Regions from separate parts of the Pseudoalteromonas sp. CO109Y genome, predicted to be linked through region 1. Evidence: predicted binding sites of a transcription regulator. Region 1 holds the regulator's gene; the other holds the start of a gene.

The links. Region 1 encodes MetJ, which represses methionine synthesis genes. Its sites were predicted from a motif close to TAGACGTCTAGACGTCTA; they were not measured.
Region 2: metA (homoserine O-succinyltransferase) is a predicted target of MetJ. The motif match lies at 1,276-1,293, and genes of this name have one in related genera.

The regions. Positions count from the first base shown of each region.
Region 1 covers NZ_SGPD01000037.1:27,753-31,187, reverse strand. Annotated here, with positions in the region: gene metL (bifunctional aspartate kinase/homoserine dehydrogenase II) at 1-131, opposite strand, end outside; gene metB (cystathionine gamma-synthase) at 137-1,396, opposite strand; gene metJ (met regulon transcriptional regulator MetJ) at 1,621-1,941, shown strand; gene EXT43_RS14235 (malic enzyme-like NAD(P)-binding protein) at 2,042-3,283, opposite strand.
Region 2 covers NZ_SGPD01000017.1:9,327-12,761, reverse strand. Annotated here, with positions in the region: gene EXT43_RS06210 (homocysteine S-methyltransferase family protein) at 1-274, opposite strand, end outside; gene metA (homoserine O-succinyltransferase) at 264-1,211, opposite strand; gene ettA (energy-dependent translational throttle protein EttA) at 1,674-3,347, shown strand.

The DNA.
Region 1 (3,435 bases):
GTTTTACCCGATGCCGACACAACGATGCAATCGCCCTGCTCAGTATTCGCAAGAACGATGTTCGCTACCGCATGATAACGATCTGCCGAGCTTAAGCTTGAGCCACCAAATTTATGAACAATATTTACCATTTCTTCTACCACAATGCCGTATGTGCTGGCGTTAACTTAAATGACGCGTTTTGTTGGGTATCTTGCTGTGCTTGCTTAGCTTCAGCTTTTGCAACTTGTTGGCCTTGACCTGGTTTTACTAAATTGAAAACACGGTCTAAATCTGCAATGAGATCTTTTACGTCTTCAATACCTACAGAAATACGGATCAGCGTATCGCCCACACCGGCCTCAAGGCGCGCTTTAGGCTCCATTCCTGCGTGGGTCATTGTTGCAGGGTGACAAATCAAGCTTTCTACCCCACCTAGCGACTCAGCAAGGCTAAAGTCTTTAAGGCTTGTTAAAAACGCTGCTGCATCGTTAATGTCGCCTTTAATATCAAAGCTCACCATGCCACCAAAGCCACGTTGCTGTGCTTTAGCAAGCTCATGTTGTGGGTGAGAAGCAAGGCCTGGGTAATAAACTTGGCTTACATAAGGTGAGCTTTCTAAATACTCAGCAATGGCAAAGGCATTTTCTTGGTGCTGCTTTAAACGTACATTTAAAGTACGTAAACCACGAAGCGTTAAGTAGCTGTCAAATGGTGCACCAGTAATACCGATATTATTCGCCCACCAAGCAAGCTCATCGCCTAGCTCTTGCGTTGCAGCAATTACCGCACCACCAACCACATCAGAGTGACCATTGATGTATTTAGTGGTTGAGTGCACAACAATATCAACACCAAACTCAATTGGGTTTTGTAATGCAGGTGATAAGAAGGTGTTATCAGCCGCAACCAAAGCACCACACTGCTTAGCAATACTAGTGATTGCTTTAATATCTGTTAAACGCAAAATTGGGTTACTTGGCGTTTCAATCCAAATCAACTTAGGTTTAATTGCTAAAATTTCTTGGAGGTTTTCAGTCTTGGTTAAATCCAAAACTTTTAGTTTTAACAGGCCACGTTTTTCAAGCGAGGTGAATAAACGGTAACTACCGCCATAACAGTCATGTGGGATCACTAACGTGTCGTCACTGTTTAATAGCTGAGTTGCTAAATGCACAGCAGACATACCTGTTGCAGTGATAATACCTCTAGCACCACCTTCAAGCTCAGCTAAGGTTTCAGCTAAGATATCGCGATTTGGATTACCGCTACGACCATAGTCATACTGGCGCTTAGTATCAAAATCAGCAAATGAATAGGTGGTTGATAAGTAAATTGGTGGTACAACCGCACCATGATGTTTATCGGCTTCGATGCCGTGACGAACAGCAATCGTCGCTTTATTTTTTTCGCTCATTTCATCACCTATTCTTAAATTGGATGTTTAGACGTCTAAAAGGTTAGATGATCAAATATGAGAAGTCAAAGCATTTATGGCTTACACATAGAAGTTTATACATTTACACCACTAGATGGCTAAATAACTAGTATTTGACTATCTTTTTTAAAGAGATAGAATTTCCGCATCTTGCGCTGTGAATAAGGCGTAAATCACTGACAACCGAGGCAACGAAACAACTTATGGCTAAATGGAACGGTGAATACATTCACCCATATGCAGAACACGGTAAAAAATCAGAACAAGTAAAAAAGATTACCGTATCGATCCCACTCAACGTATTAAAAGTATTAACTGACGAGCGTACACGCCGCCAGATCAATAACCTGCGTCATGCGACGAACAGTGAGTTATTGTGTGAAGCTTTCTTACATGCTTTTACAGGTCAACCATTACCAAATGATGACGACCTACGTAAAGACAACCCTGAAAAGGTACCTGAAGAAGTTAAAAGAATTATGCAAGAAATGGGATTAGATATCCCAGTGCTTGATTCAGAATAAGTATTTCGGCCATCGGATCACCGCCGATAATCGCAGATATAAAAAAACTCAGCCTAGGCTGAGTTTTTTATTGCGCGATGTACCTAATAGCTAATTAAGCTTAACGCATGTAATCTTCTGGCATGTCGATTTGCGCCACACCCGACTCTACTGCTGCTTCAGCAACAGCACGTGCAATACGTGGTAATAAACGCGGATCCATAGGCTTAGGAATGATGTACTCGGCACCAAACTCAAGTGACTCAACGCCAGCTGCTTTTAATACTTCACTTGGTACAGGCTCTTTCGCGATGCCGCGAATAGCATGAACTGCAGCAATTTTCATTTCATCATTAATTGCCGTTGCACGAACATCTAACGCACCACGGAAAATGAATGGGAAACAAAGCACGTTATTTACTTGGTTAGGGAAATCTGAACGACCCGTTGCCATAATTAAATCGTTACGCGCACTGTGTGCAACTTCTGGAGCAATCTCAGGATCTGGGTTTGAGCATGCAAACACGACTGGCTTATCAGCCATCAGCTTAAGATCATCTGCTGTTAACAGGTTAGGACCTGATACACCAACGAATACGTCAGCATCAGCAATAACATCTTGTAATGTACGCTTATCGGTATTGTTAGCAAATAATTGCTTATACTCGTTTAAGTCATCACGACGTGTATGGATCACACCTTTACGGTCAAGCATATAAATGTGTTCACGCAGTGCGCCACACTTAATTAAAAGCTCCATACAAGCAACAGCAGCAGCACCGGCACCTAAACATACGATGATAGCATCTTCGATATCTTTACCTTGCACTTCAAGGGCGTTAAGCATACCAGCAGCAGTCACAATAGCTGTACCATGTTGGTCATCGTGGAAAACTGGAATATCACAGCGCTCGATAAGCGCTTTTTCGATTTCAAAACACTCTGGCGCTTTAATATCTTCAAGGTTGATACCACCAAACGTATCAGCGATGTTAGCAACCGTATTAATGAAATCTTCTGTTGTGCGGTGTTTAACTTCAATATCAATTGAATCAAGACCAGCAAAACGTTTGAATAGTAACGCTTTACCTTCCATTACAGGTTTTGATGCAAGCGGACCTAAGTTACCTAAACCTAAAATTGCGGTACCGTTTGAAATAACTGCAACCATGTTGCCTTTGCCTGTGTATTTATAGGCATTTGCTGGATCAGCAGCAATTTCACGGACTGGTTCAGCCACACCTGGGCTATAAGCTAAAGCGAGATCGTTAACCGTTTCGGCTGGCTTGGTTAGTTCAACACTAATTTTACCTGGAACGGGGTGAGCGTGGTAATGTAATGCTTGTTCACGAAAATCTGACATAACGCGATAGTATCCTGCAAAAAGTTAAAAAGTGAGAGAGCTTGCATCAGTACGATACCTGTAATGTATAAAAATTCCAAGTATTATCAGGTCTATCCTGTTATATGCTATATCGCTTAATTTTAAAGGATTTCCCAACAATTTCTGTGCAT
Region 2 (3,435 bases), on a different contig from region 1:
TCGTGGCATTAAAGGTATTCGTTTCGATGATATCAGCACCGGCTTCTAAGTAAGCACGGTGAATATCAGCAATGATTTTTGGCTGAGTTAGGCTTAATAAATCGTTATTGCCTTTAATAAGTACATGCCAGTCTTTAAAGCGCTCACCGCGATAATCCTGTTCTTCTAACTTATATTCTTGGATCATGGTGCCCATCGCGCCATCGAGGATTAAAATTCGCTGTTTTAGCGCCTCGGTTAATTGTTCGCGTTTATTCACTGCATTACTCGGCATAGTTGTTAGTCCTTACATCTTGGCTAACTAAGTTAATATCATACGGTGTAGTTTGGTACACATAATAGTTTAACCAATTCGAAAACAATAAAAAGGCATGGCTTTGCCACGTTTTCGACGGTTCGTTGTCTGGGTTATCGTCAGGGAAGTAGTTTTCTGGCTTAGGCGCATCCGCTGATTTTTCTTGGTCACGTAAATACTCCCCTTTTAAGGTATGAGCATCGTACTCTGGATGGCCAGTAATATACACTTGGCTACCTGATTTATTTTTAATTAAGTAGGCACCAACTCGCTCTGATCCGGCTAATACTACCAGCTCTTCGCAGGCATTAATCTTATCGATATCAATATGACCATAACGAGAATGTGGCACTAAAAAGGTATCATCAAAGCCACGCGTCAGCGCTGCATGGTCAAAATAGCTTTTATGAGTAAATACGCCACTGAGTTTGTTTGGTTTCAGATCACGTTTTAGGCCATAGTGATGATAAAGACCGGCATGGGCCGCCCAACACGAAAACAGCGTAGACGTAACATGCTGCTCTGCCCAATCTAAAATAACTTTTAGTTCGTCCCAGTAAGCAACTTCGTCATACTCTAAATGAGCAAGCGGCGCGCCTGTTATGATCATGGCATCGTAGTTATTATCTTTCACTTCTGAAAAATAACGATAAAACGTATCCATGTGCTGTTCAGAGTTACTACTGGTGCGATGGGTATCTAAGCGCAACAGCTCAACATTAACTTGCAGCGGTGAGTTTGCTAACAAGCGAATAAACTGCACTTCGGTTTCAACTTTGTTTGGCATTAAGTTTAAGATGGCCAAACGCATTGGGCGGATTTCTTGCGTTTTAGCACGACTTTTTGGCATTACAAACACGTTTTCTTGACGTAACTTTGCAATGGCAGGCAATTCATCTTTTACTGTAATGGGCATAGCTGGCTCCGAGCATACTTATCTGACTGCTAATTATGAACGGATAGTTAGAAATTTCAACCTCTAGATGTTTAGATGTCCAAATGAATTTTATTTGTTTGAAAGCAAAGCCCATAAAAGCCTGTTTCGTTGACGTATACGCGACAGAGCATCTATACCCAAGCCTCCTCAAGATGCAGAATTCAGCGTTTCACAGGTGCTTAATATCAAGGCGTTACTTTGCAAGAATGGCAGTCCCTTTTAAAAAGTAACAACGATGAGAGTAAGTGCCTGTGAAGCGCCCAAAGGGTTGGTTTAAAAGCGATTTATACTGCGTTATTGATTTTAACAATAGAACCACTATTGTTTGCAATCAATGCCTTGCCTAAATCGCTTTTAATTCCAACTGAAACTCGCACCTTGAGGTGGTTTGGGTATACAATATACGCTGTTAATTTTTCTTATAAATTGAAGGCTCCTTTCATGGTGTTACCAGATAAGTTTATATTCTCGATGAGTCGAGTTTCTAAGGTTGTGCCACCTAAGCGCACTATCTTAAAAGATATTTCTTTACACTTTTTCCCAGGCGCAAAAATTGGTGTGCTAGGTCTAAACGGTGCAGGTAAATCAACGTTACTTCGCATTATGGCTGGTGTTGACCAAGACTTTGAAGGTGAAGCTCGCCCTCAACCAGGCACTAAAATCGGTTACTTACCGCAAGAACCTGTACTAGACGAAAGCAAAACAGTTCGCGAAACAGTAGAAGAAGCAGTAAGCGAAGTTAAAAATGCTCTAAATCGTCTTGATGAAGTATACAACGAGTATGCAATGGACGGTGCTGACTTCGATGCACTTGCGAAAGAACAAGGCGAACTAGAAGCTATCATCCAAGCACACGACGGTCACAATATCGACAACGTGTTAGAGCGTGCAGCTGATGCATTACGCCTTCCACCTTGGGATGCAAAAATTGAACACCTTTCGGGTGGTGAGCGTCGCCGTGTTGCGATCTGTCGTTTACTACTTGAAAAACCAGATATGCTTATTCTTGACGAACCTACCAACCACTTAGACGCTGAGTCAGTTGCTTGGTTAGAGCGCTTCTTACACGACTACGAAGGTACTGTGGTTGCTGTAACCCACGACCGTTACTTCTTAGACAACGTAGCAGGTTGGATTTTAGAGCTTGACCGTGGTGAAGGTATTCCTTGGGAAGGTAACTACTCATCGTGGCTTGAGCAAAAAGATTTACGTTTACAACAAGAACAGAAATCTGAAAAAGCACGTCAAAAATCAATCGCGCAAGAACTTGAATGGGTTCGTTCAAACCCGAAAGGCCGTCAAGCTAAGTCTAAAGCACGTATGGCACAGTTCTCTGAACTTCAGCAAAACGATTACCAAAAGCGTAACGAAACGAATGAACTATTCATTCCACCAGGTCCACGCTTAGGTGACCAAGTTATCGAAGTGAAAGGCCTGAAGAAGAGCTTTGGCGACCGTGTATTAATCGATGACTTAAACTTTGCAATGCCGAAAGGCGCTATCGTAGGTATTATCGGTGCCAATGGTGCAGGTAAATCAACGCTTTTCAAAATGCTAAGCGGTGAAGAAAAGCCTGATAGCGGTGAGATCATTGTTGGTGACACAGTTGAGCTTGCAACGGTTGATCAGTTCCGTGGCGACATGGACGAAAGCAACACTGTTTTCCAAGAAATCTCTAACGGCCAAGACGTATTAAAAATTGGTAACTTTGAATTCCCAAGCCGTGCCTATGTTGGCCGCTTTAACTTCAAAGGTAACGACCAACAAAAATTCGTTAAAGACCTATCAGGTGGTGAGCGCAACCGTTTACACCTAGCTAAGTTACTAAAAGCAGGTGGCAACGTATTACTACTGGATGAGCCAACCAATGACCTAGACGTTGAAACACTACGTGCACTCGAGAACGCTATTTTAGAGTTCCCTGGCTGTGTAATGTGTATCTCGCATGACCGTTGGTTCCTTGACCGTATTGCTACACATATTCTTGATTACCGTGATGAAGGCCAAATTAACTTCTTCGATGGTAACTACACAGAATACGAAGAGTGGTTGAAGAAAACCTTAGGCGCAGAAGCGGCACAACCAAAGCGTATTAAATACAAAAGAATTGGCTAATTAGCTAATACTCAAAAAGCCCCTACCTAGGGGCTTTTTTGTTGCATTAAGCTTTACTATCACTCACTCCATTATGATCTATACTCAT